One region of the Streptomyces sp. NPDC057438 genome, then DNA from elsewhere that is predicted to be linked to it. Evidence: riboswitches for the same ligand, from Rfam matches in the RefSeq annotation. Region 1 holds a riboswitch; the other holds the start of a gene.
The links. Region 1 has a riboswitch for ZMP and ZTP ahead of ACFU5F_RS03125 (bifunctional 5,10-methylenetetrahydrofolate dehydrogenase/5,10-methenyltetrahydrofolate cyclohydrolase). Riboswitches for the same ligand answer to the same signal wherever they lie in the genome.
Positions count from the first base shown of each region.

Region 2: another riboswitch for ZMP and ZTP. It lies ahead of ACFU5F_RS15075 (glycine hydroxymethyltransferase); the one in region 1 lies ahead of ACFU5F_RS03125 (bifunctional 5,10-methylenetetrahydrofolate dehydrogenase/5,10-methenyltetrahydrofolate cyclohydrolase).

Region 1 is NZ_JBHVDD010000003.1:18,747-25,533, reverse strand. Features, by position in the region: gene ACFU5F_RS03150 (DUF1775 domain-containing protein) at 1-612, opposite strand, end outside; gene ACFU5F_RS03145 (hypothetical protein) at 933-1,667, opposite strand; gene ACFU5F_RS03140 (helix-turn-helix domain-containing protein) at 1,957-2,124, shown strand; gene ACFU5F_RS03135 (transposase) at 2,165-2,398, shown strand; gene ACFU5F_RS03130 (hypothetical protein) at 2,445-3,134, opposite strand; gene ACFU5F_RS03125 (bifunctional 5,10-methylenetetrahydrofolate dehydrogenase/5,10-methenyltetrahydrofolate cyclohydrolase) at 3,877-4,743, opposite strand; ZMP/ZTP riboswitch at 4,766-4,851, opposite strand; gene ACFU5F_RS03120 (hypothetical protein) at 5,124-5,507, opposite strand; gene ACFU5F_RS03115 (MarR family transcriptional regulator) at 5,523-5,804, shown strand; gene ACFU5F_RS03110 (Type 1 glutamine amidotransferase-like domain-containing protein) at 6,059-6,727, shown strand.
Region 2 is NZ_JBHVDD010000022.1:10,045-16,831, forward strand. Features, by position in the region: gene ACFU5F_RS15055 (malate dehydrogenase) at 1-624, shown strand, start outside; gene ACFU5F_RS15060 (hypothetical protein) at 962-1,687, shown strand; gene ACFU5F_RS15065 (hypothetical protein) at 2,072-2,467, shown strand; gene ACFU5F_RS15070 (glutathionylspermidine synthase family protein) at 2,489-3,673, shown strand; ZMP/ZTP riboswitch at 3,756-3,844, shown strand; gene ACFU5F_RS15075 (glycine hydroxymethyltransferase) at 3,876-5,324, shown strand; gene ACFU5F_RS15080 (hypothetical protein) at 5,341-5,931, opposite strand; gene ACFU5F_RS15085 (hypothetical protein) at 6,296-6,787, opposite strand, start outside.

The sequences.
Region 1 (6,787 bases):
TGTCGACGACTTCTCGGCAGCGGGTTCGTCGGACGGCGTGGCCGTTGTGGGAGCGGGGGCGGTCGGTTCCGGCGTGGGGCTGGGACTCACGGGCTTCGCGCCGGGGGCGGCGGCCTTGAGCTCCAGTCGGGGTGCGGGATGGCCGTGCCCGTGCCCGTCGCCCTCTGCCTCATCCTCCAGTTCGATCCAGCGGTCGACCTTGCCGTCGCTGTAGGTCTGGAGCGTCTTGAAGACCAGCTCCTTCGCGTCCGGCAGCTGCCGGACGGTCACGACGTACTCGGCGTCCTCGCCCACCGCGAGCTTCGGCCCCGAGACGCTGTAACCCCGCTCGGTGGGGGTGAACTTCCAGTTCTCGGGGCCTTCCTCGTAGGTGAGGTCCTGCGGGGTGATGCCCTTGGGGAGGATCACCTCCAGCTTGGTGATGCCGGCCGATGCGGACTCCGACTCGGCGGAGAAGGTCAGTTCGACGTTCTGGCCGAGGGCACGGGCGCCGTCCGCCTGGACTTCGGAGTGGGCCGCCGCCGGGGCCGCCGTGGCGACAGCGACAGTGAAAGCGAGTGCGGAGAGGGTGCCGGAAAGGCGCAGGCTGCGTACCAGCGTCGGTCGGTGCACTGAGAACTCCCAAGGTCGATGGTGTGGGGACTGCGTTCAGTTCCTGCTCTGGTTCGACGGCGCCCCGGTGGGCGCGCCCAGGCCGTGATCGACGCACCTCGCTTCTCGCGCCCGTCTCCCGCCGAGGATGCAGGGCACCGGCATCCGGCTCGGCGCGCGCAGAGCAGCGCGAGGGTCACGGTGGAACGGGTGAGGCTCGCTGGGCCGGACGGCCCGCGGGCCGTCCGGCCGGGCGCGGTGTGCGCCGCCGGGCCGATTTGCCCGAGGCGTGGAGTCGACGCCCGTCGTCTCCGTGTACGGCCAAGGGTGGCTGGCTGTCGTCAGGCGACAGCGGTCCTCATGGGTGGGCCCCGAGTGGTGATGGCGTGGGTGAGCAGGAGACGCCGCGGCATGCGGTCCGAACGCGCCCGCTCGGCGCGGATGCGCGGCCGGCTCGGCGGTGCGGGCAGCCGGAGGATGAGGTGCAGCGGTGCGACAAGCCGTGCGGCGAAAGCCCGCAGAACGCGGAACGCGGCTCGCTCGCCGAGGGCGAGCCACAGACCACAGAGCAGCGCGGCCAGCAGATGGACGGCGAGCATGCCGGCGGAGGACACGCCGCCCATGCCGTGGTCCAGAGAATGCGTGACCCCCATGTGGTCCATCGGGCCCATGGAGTGCGTCGCACCCACCCCATGGACCATGGACGTCAAGGACGTCGACAGGGCACCGTGCCCCGCGTGCAGGCCGGACGGCGATCCGCACAGTGCGTAGCCCAACCACTGCTCGACGAGCGATGTGCCTCCCGAAGCCCGGGAGTTGACGACGGCCTGTGCGAGAGAGAACGACACATGGAGCACCGCCTGGGCGGCGACCACGCAGGAGCCGACCAGGACCGGTCCGCGCTCCCGCCGGGCCAGCAGCCAGCCCGTCCCGCCGGCCACTGCCGACCCCGCGGCCATGGCCCACCAGGGCACCGCGGTCCCCGACATCATGACGTGCCCCAGGGAGGCGAGCAGCACGCAGACGGCCGCGAACACAGCAGCCCTGAGCGTGCGAGAACACCACCCTGCAGTCATGACGCTTCATCCTCACAGTCCGGGTCACACGCGTCACGGAAGGGTACGGAACTTCCCCCGGAGTCCCACTCAATTCGGCCATGGTGATCCACACCACAGTGACAGGCGAGTGGCCATCTGGCTGTTGCTGTCGCAAGGGTGACGCTCACGAGGGCAGGGCCAGGTCGATACCTAGAGGCCAGGCGCTCCGATGCCGTACAGGCCGCTGCCGTCGGGGAACCAGGTGAGGTGGGTTGAGGTGTTCGGCCTAGAGTGACGGTGATGTCGCGGGTGGGGGTATCCCTGGAGGATGCGGTATCCCGATGGGGGTGGCCTGACCGCGAAGCAGCGGGCCCGGCTGGAACAAGTGCGGTTCGAGGTTGCCGAGTTATTCGCGCAAGGGGTGAAACCGTCGCAGGTCGCGCGGTGGTTGCGGGTCTCACGCAAGTCCGCCTGTGCCTGGCGGGACGGTGTGTAAAGGAACTGCGGTCCAAGGGCCCTCCGGGCGTCCGTCACGGATGAAGCCCGAGTGGCGGGCCTGGCTGGCCGTCCGCTTCCGGACCTACACCCCCGACCTCAACCCGGCCGAGGGCGTGCGGGCACACCTGAAGAACAGCCTGGGCAACCTCACCCCGTGCAGCATCGATTCCCTCGTTGTGCTGGTCCGCACCCGCCTCAAACGGATGCAGTACCGGCCGGACCTCCTCGACGGATTCATCGCCGAGACCGGACTGATCGCGACGCCGCCATGACGTCACCCCAACCGAAAACCTCAGTAGTCGCTCGACAGCATGGCTGTCACCCGCCGCCCCGCAGTGCGGCGACCGCGTGACCGACTAGGAAGATGCCCACCACCGCCACGAAGCCTGGGATCGCGAGGATGAGGACCATGATCAGCGTGTCCTGGAGGCTGACGCCCACCCTTGCATAACCGGGTCGCGCGGGGTCGTAGGTGAGTTCGATCGGGTCCGTGCCACTGCCGGTTGTCTGGTACGTGTAGCTCTGGCCGGTGACCGTCGTGTACGTGTACACCCGCCACTTGTTGGTGTAGTGCGAGAACTGGGCCACGACGGTGACGCCGCGCCGTTTCAGTCGCCAGTCCGCCACCTGTGCCCGGCCCCCGGCATAGATTATGAAACACCCGGCGTACAGCGCGACCGAACCGCCGAGCAGTGCAGCCACCTTTCCCCCGCCCCCGGCCACGCCCACGGCCGCCACCAGCCCGGCATAGAACAGGGCGCCCACCGCAGCGACCAGCCTGCCTCCGGAGAGCCACCCCTCGCGGCCCGGCAGCGGACGCACGTCCACCAGCGACAGACCGTCCACGGGTTCGGCGTCACCGTCGGGCGTCGGCAGCAACCGACCGACCGCCTGCCCGAACGCGGCAGCGCCCGCCTCCGAGACCCCCTCGACGCGGTAGACCACCGCCTCGGCTCCACCCCACAGTTCGATCTCGATGGCGCGCCCCTCGACCCGTACCTCCGCCATCGCTTCCAACGGTATGCGGAGCTCCTCGGCGGACCTCCGAAGTACCACCACCTGACCATCCAGGCGGAGCGCCGTACGCCTTTTTCCTCGCAGAACCAACGCGGCAGCCGTGGTCGCCATCCCCGTAACTCCCCCCTTGACAGTCAGAAGCAGAAGACGGTCAGCCGACTGCGGGCCGCGATCAGCTCGAGCATTGCTGCATCAACGGGCCCGCCAAGTTGTTGGTGTGCCGCGTCCGGCAACGAAGGGAGGTCCTTCTCCCGAAGGCCTTCCTGGGGCATCGCTCTGCGACCTGCGGCAGCGTCACCCTTGAGCGAATAGCCGGGCGGCCTCGAACGCCACCTGCTCCCGCTGAGCCCTCATGACACCCCCACCAGCGAGGTCATCGTCACCCTAGCCGAAAACCTCAGCAGCAGTGCCGCATCGGGGAGAGCACCGGGTCCTCGGCCAGTGTGCGGTGGGAAGGCTGCCGCTTCGCCGGGCTGGACGGTATCGGCGGGAACCGGGCCGAATGGCAGCATCATCGCGACCGGATCCGACTCCCACCGCCTTGCCACCACCCGAGCCCGGGCCGCAGAACCTACCAGGCCGGCTGACGCATCCGCGGACCACGCCTCTCGGCGGCTCACCGCCCGCATAGGCAGCGAGCCGCCATCAGCGGGAAACGCCCGCCAGGCAGACACACGAGCGCTCGCTCTGAGCGACAACATTGCTGACACGGCATCGCCGGACTGGCGAAGCGTCAGCGCTGCTGCATGCCGAGCTGGTTCGCGGCGGCATCCACGGTCTGCGCGAGCAGGACGGCAATGGTCATCGGTCCAACGCCACCGGGAACCGGAGTGATCAGACGAGCTCGAGTGAGGGCGGTGTCGTAGTCCACGTCACCGACGTTGCCCGGGTTGTAGCCGGCGTCGATCACGACCGCGCCAGGCTTGATGTCCTCACCGCGGATCAGCTGAGGCCGTCCCACGGCTGCTACCACGACATCCGCTTCCCCGACGATCGCCGACAGGTCGGCCGTGTGGGAGTGGCAGTACGTCACCGTCGCGTCCTTGGCGAGCAGGAGCATCCCGGCCGGTTTGCCGAGAATCGCGCTGCGACCCACCACGACGGCGTGCCTGCCCGCGAGTTCGACGTCGTACGCTTCCAGCAACCGCATGATCCCGCCCGGAGTGCAGGACACGAAGCCCGGCAGCGCGAAGCTCATCGCGGCGAAGGAATGCATCGTGACCCCGTCGACGTCCTTCTCCGGAGCGATGGCCTCGAACGCCGCTCGCTCGTCGATGTGCGGGCCGCAGGGGTGCTGCAACAGGATCCCGTGCACTTCCGGATCGCTGGACAGGCCCGCGAGGGAATCGATCAGTTCGGCGGTCGTGGTGGTGGCGGGCAGACCGATATGCCGGGACCGGATGCCCGCCTTCGCGCAGCGCGCTCGTTTCATGCGGACGTACGTGGCCGACGCGGGATCCTCTCCCACCAGTACCGTTGCCAGGCAAGGACTGGTCCCCGCGCGTCGTGAGATCTCCGCCGCCTTGGCGGCAGCCTCACCGACGATGCGTTTGGCGAGGTTGGTGCCTTCCATGAGCTGGGCCGTCCGAGTCGCGGACATCGTTGCCCTCCAGGCGTTGCTGACCACTCGCCCAGGCGCACGGCAACGACGTCTCGTCAGACCGCTCCCCGGTGGTGCTCCACCTCAGCGCCAGTCACGGCCCACGCTGAACTGTAGTAGACGGAGCATGCTCACACTCGCAACGTCCTTGGCCGGGAGCGACCTGCGGCGTCATGTCACGTGCACATTCCAGGCGCGTCCATTCGCCGGATGCCTCCCGCACCCACAGACAGGCGCTGATGCTGGAGGTGCAGGAAGCCACAGGTCGGATGTGCCAGGCAAAGGAGAAGCGCGGGGCGGCGGCTTCGGATGTCGTGGCCGTCGCCCCCTGAAGGCTTCTCGTACCTCAGGGGCAGGGTTTTGCGAGCGATGGCGCCCTGTCAGGAACGTGTGCGCGCGGTCCGCCTCCGTCCACGGCGGGAGGGGGCGGCGGTGCCACCGATCAGGGCCAGGGCCGTTTTCTCGGTTTTCTGAGCGGCTGCCCGAGTGCCCAAGCCGCCGTCCTCGTCCGTGTCGGGCTCGGGCGCACGGCGGGCCGCCCACCGGTCGATGCCCACGTTGAGCAACAGGCACACGGCGCCCCAGCCCACGCTCGTCGCCAGGTGGCCGCCGATGCCGGCACCGTCGAAGTAGACCGCGGCGTGGACCACGTCGACCACGTCGACCACGTCGACCACGTCGACCACGTCGACCACGTCGACCACGTCGACCGCGGCGGGCAGCGGCAGGACGTCGTTCAGGTCGCGGAAGACCTCGGGGACCATGTACAGGGAGATGGCTTGTCGATTCCCGACCTCGTCGAGGCGCTCGGTCTCGCGTCCTCCACGCTCAACCGCCAGACCGCCGCGCTCCTCAAGAACGGCCTGGTCGAGCGTACGGTCGATCCCAGCGGCAGTATCGTGCACAAGTTCCGCATCACCGAGGAGGGGATCGGCCGACTCAGGGCGGAGCGGGACGAACGGCATCCGGCCTGGACGAGACCCTCGGTGCCTGGACGACGGAGCGCCTCGACCGCTTCATCGGCGATCTGGAGCAGTTCAACACCGACATCGAGCGGATGACCGGTCGGCCATGGCCCCGGACGGGCCGTCCAACGGACTGAGCCTGCCGCGCCGCTCGCGGGGGGCGCGGAAGACGGTCACGTCATGCAGGAGCGACCACCCCGAAGCCCGCAGCGATGCCGTATGTTCGCGACACCGCCATCGGGCCTCAGAGGCTGGCACGCACATGACCGGTCATCAGTATCACGCGATGACCCCGGTGTTGATTCCCGAGTTCGTTGCGCGGGTGTCGTGGGTCGTGCTTGGCTCGCCCGATGAACCTTCTGTTGACGGCGAGTGGTCTGCGTAACGAGACGCTGCGGGATGCGCTGCGGGAGATGCTGGGCAGGCCGTTCGGATCGGCGAACGTCGTGTACGTTCCCACGGCGTCCGTCGCCGAGCCGGGGGACCACAAGTGGTTGGTCGCGGACATGAACCGGCTGTGCGGCCTGGGCTGGCGGGAGTTCGACGTCCTGGAGCTGAACGGCCTGCCCCGGCAGACGGTGCTCGAGCGACTGCTGCACGCCGACGTCATCTACGCCGGGGGCGGCAACCAGTACCACCTCGCGCGCAGCATCACCGGCAACGGCCTGGCCGACGGCTTCCTGGAGGCCCTCGAGAGTCGGGTCTACGTCGGGTTCAGCGCCGGATCGATGATCTTCAGCCGTCATCTCACCGGACGCTCCGCCGACGTCATCGGGGACACCAAGGACCTCAATGTGCTAGGCGCGACGATCGTGGAGCCCCCGTTCGGCCTCTTCGACTGGTACCTCAAGCCGCACCTGTATTCGGCGGACTTCCCCGAGCGGGACGATGCCTGGGCCGATCGCATCGCCGAGCGCGCCGACTTCCCGATCTACTTCATCGACGACGAGACGGCGGTTCGCGTCAGGGACGGCAAGATGGATGTCGTTTCCGAAGGCCGGTGGCGGTTCCATCCGTGACCCCATACGCGCGGTGGGCGCCCCGGACAGGGCAGTGCGGCCCCCCCCGGGGGAGCCACG
Region 2 (6,787 bases), on a different contig from region 1:
GACGACATCAAGGTCCTCGTCGTCGGCAACCCGGCCAACACCAACGCCCTCATCGCCCAGGCCGCCGCGCCGGACGTCCCGGCGGAGCGCTTCACCGCGATGACCCGCCTGGACCACAACCGCGCGCTGACCCAGCTGTCGAAGAAGACCGGCGTCCCGGTCTCCGAGATCCAGCGGCTCACGATCTGGGGCAACCACTCGGCGACCCAGTACCCGGACATCTTCCACGCCACGGTCGCCGGCAAGAACGCCGCCGAGGTCGTCAACGACGAGAAGTGGCTCGCCGAGGACTTCATCCCGACCGTCGCCAAGCGCGGCGCCGCCATCATCGAGGCCCGCGGAGCCTCGTCGGCCGCGTCCGCCGCCAATGCCGCCATCGACCACATCCACACCTGGGTCAACGGCACCGCCGAGGGCGACTGGGCCTCCATGGGCATCCCGTCCGACGGTTCCTACGGCGTGGCCGAGGGCCTCATCTCCTCCTTCCCCGTCACTGTCAAGGACGGCAAGTACGAGATCGTCCAGGGCCTGGAGATCAACGACTTCTCCCGCGCCCGTATCGACGCCTCGGTCCAGGAGCTGGCGGAGGAGCGTGAGGCGGTTCGCGCGCTCGGCCTCATCTGAGCCGACGTCTTATAGCGTGCTCTGGCAGGCCCTGTCCCGGTTTCGGCCGAGACGGGGCCTGTTCGGCGTGTACGCCGCTATCGTCGGTGCGCGCATGTCGTGAGAACGTCGGCGGCCAGGCCCGGTCGTCACCTTCCCGTCCGCCTCGCGACGCCGTGCACACGCTCGCCGCGCCGGGCAACGGCCCCGTCACATCCGTCCGTACGTGGTCCTCCGCCCGGCACGTCGAGAGCACGCACCTGACGCCGTGCGGCCGCCCTGCGGGCGACGACGCGAAGGTGAACGACACGACCCAGGGGGCAGCATGACGAGGTGGGATCCGCACCAAGGACGCTGGGTGGACGACGACCCCGGGCACGGCGGCCCGGGGCCCCGTGTGGCCGTCGCGGTCGTCCTCGCGGCGCTCCTCGGTGGTGGTGTCGGCTTCGGGGTGTGGACCCTGTCCCGGGACGACGACGGCCCGACCCGGGCGACCTCCGCGAGCAGTTCCCCGTCGGCTCCGCCCTCCGTCCCGGCCGCGGGCCCGCAGGACGACGGGGGCACCGCCTCGGCCACACCGAAGCAGTCGGCAGCGGACTCCGACCCGGGCGGCACCCCCGGCTATGTCCGCTCCGACGATCCGGCCGGCTTCACCGTCGAGGTCCCCTCCGGCTGGAAACGCACCGCGAAGACCCCCACGGACAAACCCACCGTCGTGACCTACGACTCCCCGGACGGCACCCGGGTCCTCCAGCTCTTCCTGGTCAGCGAGGGGAGCCCCGCCGAGTCCATGGACCTGGCGGAGAACGAGAACTACGGTTTCGCCCGCCTCCCCGGCTATCGCGCCCTCGACCGCTCGGCGGCCGACGACGACAGCTACTCCGAGGTCGTCTACCGCTTCGACGGCGAGGGCGATCTGGGCCCCCGTCAGGTCATCGACCACCGCTTCCGCACGGCCGACGACAAGATCTACGGAGTCCGCCTCAGCGCCCCCGAGCCGACCCCCCTCGACGAACTCCGCGAACCGGTCACCATGGTGACCACGTCCCTCTGCCCGACGGGCGCGACCTGTGTACGGGGCTGAGCACGAGCCTCCGCCGACCCCGGACCGACCCCGCGCGACGCCGGGCCGAGCGGGGTCCCTCGGCGGGCCACGGCCAGGGCCATCGTCCAGCGCCACCGGGACGGCCGTTGTGGGGGCGCGGCCGGGGCTGTCAGGTGCGCGGGATCGGCCGTCCGGTGGTGCCGGGCCCGGCGCGCAGGCCGCGACCGGGTCCGACTCCCCGGGCGCGGAGCGGGAGTCCTCCCCGCAGCCGCGACCGGAGCCGGTCCCGGTTGGCCCCTCCGGCGATCCGATCACTAGTCTGAGCGCCGATAAAGCGCACATAAGGCAGTGGCTGGTCACGCGCACCGCATCGCCGACCGGCCGCGACACAGCAGGGGCCACCGGCCCGACGGGGGAGCACACATGGGAGAGCAGCGCAGGCGGCTGCGGTCCAGCACGGTCGTACTCGGGGGGATGGGGGTCGTCGCGGCGGCCCTGACCTCCTGCGGATCCGATCCGGACCGCCGTTGCGTGGACCGCGACAGCTACGACTACGCCAACGGCTACAAGATCATCGCGGACAGGAACTGCAACACGGGCTCCGGCTCGTCGTCGTACGGCAAGAACAGCAAGAACAGCAAGAGCAACAGCAGCGGCAACCGGAAGCAGGCCGGTTCGGCCGACGCCGCCTGGTACTACGACGCGGACGTCAGCGGCGGCCGGGCCGAGGACGGCACCTTCAGCCGCAGCGAGGCCGTCGACCGGGACGGCTTCGGCTGCTCGGGAGACGGCGACGGCTCCGGCTCCAGCGGCGGCTGACCCGGCGGACGGGACAGAACCATGGAACGCCGCACCATCGCACCCCGGCCCGGCTGGCAGGAGACCGTCGAGGAACAGGGGCTCATCTACCCGCTGACCCGCTACCCCGACGACTCCCTGCGCCCGTACTGGGACGAGAGCGCCTACTACGTCTTCTCGCTCCCCGAGGTCGAGGCACTGGAGGGGGTCGTCGAGGAACTGCACGCCATGTGCCTGGCGGCGGCCGCCCACATCGTCGAGCACGACCGCTTCGCCGACCTCGGCATCACCGATCCCCGCCTCGTCGGCCTCGTCGCCGAGGCATGGCGTCGCCGGGCCGAACTGCCCTCCGTGTACGGCCGCTTCGACCTCCGCCACGACGGGACCGGTCCCGCCAAGCTGCTGGAGTACAACGCCGACACCCCGACCTCGCTCGTCGAGGCGGCCGGCCCCCAGTGGTTCTGGATGGAGGAGCGCTTCCCGGGCGCCGACCAGTGGAACTCCCTCCACGAACGCCTCGTCGACGCCTGGAAGAAGCAGTCCCGCCTCCTCCCGCCGGGCAGCCCCCTGTACTTCGCGCACTCCGCCGGCGACGAACTGGGCGAGGACCTGATGACGGTCGCCTATCTGAAGGAGACCGCCGAACAGGCCGGCCTGGACACCGACTGGATCTCCATGGAGGACATCGGCTGGGACCGCCTCGCGGACCGTTTCGTCGACAAGAAGCTCCGCTTCATCCGCAGCATCTTCAAGCTCTACCCCTGGGAGTGGCTCACCACCGACCGCTTCGCCCCCCACGTCCTCGCCACCCTCGACAACGGCGGTGGCACCGGGACCACGATGTGGATCGAACCCGCCTGGAAGATGCTCCTCAGCAACAAGGCCCTCCTCGCCGTCCTCTGGGAGCTGTACCCCGGCCATCCGAACCTCCTCCCCGCCTATCTCGACGGCCCCCGCGAACTGGCCGTCACCACCGGCTACGTCGCCAAACCCCTCCTGGGCCGCGAGGGAGCCGGCGTCACCGTCCACCCGGCGGGCACCGCCCCCGCCCTCCGCGACGAGCCCTGCTGCTACCAGGAGTTGGCACCCCTCCCGGACTTCGACGGCAACCATGTCGTCCTCGGCGCCTGGGTCGTCGAGGACGAGTCGGCGGGCCTCGGCATCCGTGAGTCCTCGGGACTGGTCACCGACGAGTACGCCCGTTTTCTGCCCCACGTGATCCTCTGACGTCCGCGTTCTCCTCCGCCTCCCGCCGTCGTTCGTATGGTGGACGCCCGGGCCCGGGCGTCCACGGCGCCCGATAGGGTGACCGGCGGGCCGTGACTGGCGCGCTGGGATGGGACGGACCATCGGGGAGCGGCCCGGGAAAGATGAGTGCCGTGCGCCTGGGCCGTACCGTGAACGCTGAACGCAACGTCCGGAGGTCCCCATGTCAGCCGAGCCCCTCTCCCACGAGTCCACCGCCTTCCGTGCCGCCCTCGATGTGATCCGCGCCGTCGAGCCGCGCGTGGCCGACGCCATCGGCCAGGAGGTCAGCGACCAGCGCGAGATGCTCAAGCTGATCGCCTCCGAGAACTACGCCTCCCCGGCCACCCTCCTGGCCATGGGCAACTGGTTCAGTGACAAGTACGCCGAGGGCACCGTCGGCCGCCGCTTCTACGCCGGCTGCCGCAACGTCGACACCGTCGAGTCCCTCGCCGCCGAGCACGCCAGGGAACTCTTCGGCGCCCGCCACGCCTACGTCCAGCCGCACTCCGGCATCGACGCCAACCTCGTCGCCTTCTGGTCCGTCCTTGCCGACCGAGTCGAGGCTCCCTTCCTGGAGAAGACCGGCGCCCGCCAGGTCAACGACCTCTCCGAGGCCGACTGGGCCGAACTCCGCCAGGCCTTCGGCAACCAGCGCATGCTCGGTATGTCCCTGGACGCCGGCGGCCACCTCACCCACGGCTTCCGCCCCAACATCTCCGGCAAGATGTTCGACCAGCGCTCCTACGGCACCGACCCCGCCACGGGCCTCATCGACTACGAGGCCCTGCGCGCCACCGCCCGGGACTTCAAGCCGCTGATCATCGTCGCCGGCTACTCCGCCTACCCCCGCCTCGTGAACTTCCGGATCATGCGTGAGATCGCCGACGAGGTCGGCGCCACGCTGATGGTGGACATGGCGCACTTCGCGGGCCTCGTCGCCGGCAAGGTCCTCACCGGCGACTTCGACCCGGTACCGCACGCCCAGATCGTCACCACGACCACCCACAAGTCCCTGCGCGGCCCGCGCGGTGGCATGGTCCTGTGCGACGACTCCCTCAAGGACCAGGTCGACCGCGGTTGCCCGATGGTCCTCGGCGGCCCCCTCCCGCACGTCATGGCCGCCAAGGCCGTCGCCCTCGCCGAGGCCCGGCAGCCCGCCTTCCAGGACTACGCGCAGCGCATCGTCGACAACTCCCGCGCCCTCGCCGAGGGCCTGACGCGCCGGGGCGCCACCCTGGTCACCGGCGGCACCGACAACCACCTCAACCTGATCGACGTCGCCACCTCCTACGGTCTCACCGGCCGCCAGGCCGAGGCCGCGCTGCTCGACTCCGGCATCGTCACCAACCGCAACGCCATCCCGGCCGACCCGAACGGCGCCTGGTACACCTCCGGCATCCGCATCGGCACGCCCGCGCTGACCACACGTGGTCTGGGCACCGCCGAGATGGACGAGGTCGCCGGCCTCATCGACCGCGTCCTGACCACCACGGAGTCGGGCACCACCAAGTCGGGCGCCCCCTCCAAGGCCCAGCACGTCCTCGACGCGAAGGTCGCCGACGAGATCTCCCGCCGCGCCACCGACCTCGTCGCCGGCTTCCCGCTGTACCCGGAGATCGACCTCGGCTGACCCTGCCGCAGGCCCGTCAGGCGTCCAGCAGCTCCTGACGGGGCCCTCGCGGCGGTCCGGACCCGTGCCGGGCCGCCACGCGGCGCAGCAGGAGCGTGGCTCCCCCGGAGCCGACGACCAGCCCCAGGGCCAGGGCGGGTATCGCCCAGCGGGCCTGCTCGGCCGGATCGGGTGCGTCCGCCGCGGCCCGTGCGCCGGCGGCCGTCTCGCCGGGGTCGGCCCCGACCCCGGTGAGCTCCTCGGCCGAGGCCGCGCCCAGCCCCGCGGCGCCGGAGGTCTCGCCCAGGACCCCGAGACCTCGCAGCAGCGCGCGCAGTTCCTCCGACTCCTTCGCCTTGTGCCAGACACCGTCGCCCGACGCGGCGGTGTCCTCCGCCGTCTCCACGTCCGTGTGGATCCAGACGTCCTTGGTGTCGGGAGCCGACAGATACAGCCGGTCCACCCGCCAGGGCCTTTCATGGCTCAGCCACATCACGGTGACCATGTCGCCGACCTGCTCTCCCCAGGTGTCCTCCGGTCCCCAGTCCGGAGCCTTCTCCCGGTTCCCGTCGAGTGCCGAGCCGACCGGCACCAGGAGCCGCACCAAGAGGTCGTACCGCTTCCCCATGCCGTAGAGCGAAGCCGTCGTGGGGGGGGGGTGTGATACCCCCCCCACGCGGGTGGGGGCCCCCCCCCCCCCCGGGGGGGCCCCCCCCACCGGCCCGGGCCGATCGGGCCCGAAACCCCCCCGCACCCCCCCCACGCTGGTCGGGCCGCCCGCCGCCGCGGGCGGCGCCCCCAGCACGAGCAGGGCCAGAGCGGCCAGTAACGCTCCCGTCACCGCCGCCAGTCGTCGCGGTCCACGCATCCGACACCCCCGATCGATCCCGGTGCGGTCCCTCCGCACGCGCGGTGTCACTTCTGGTACACCGCTCGAACCGCCGGGGTTCCCACTTCGACGGGACCGATCTGTCCAGCCTCGACGGGACCGGTCAGTCCAGCGACTCCGCGATCTTCCGCGCCCGGTCCTTCGACGCCACGCCCTCCAGCCGCAGCGTGTACGCGCCGCCGTGGACCCACAGCAGGGTGGGCCCCGCCGTGCGCTCGGAGCGCGTGAAGCGGGAGCCGTCCTCGGAGGTCATCCAGAAACGCAGGAGGTGCGGGTCCGGGAACCACAGGGCGTCGTAGGCGCCCCCGCCCAGCTGCACCCACTCGACGGCCCGCTCACCCGCCACGGTCTTGCCGTACCCCGGTGCCAGCCGGGCCGCGTACTCGTCGAGCCGGACCGTGTGTCCCTGCTCCTGCCAGCAGAGGCTGATCACGAAGCGGCCCTTCGGCGCACGCGTCACGGACACCGCGTCCGGGTCGCCCAGCGCATCCGGCACGAGAGGTGCGAACCCCGCCCGCCGCCCCGCCTCGGCGAGCGGGACCGGGTCGGGGCAGCCTGGCGTCCCCACCCCCGGCGCGGGCGTCGCCGACGGGTC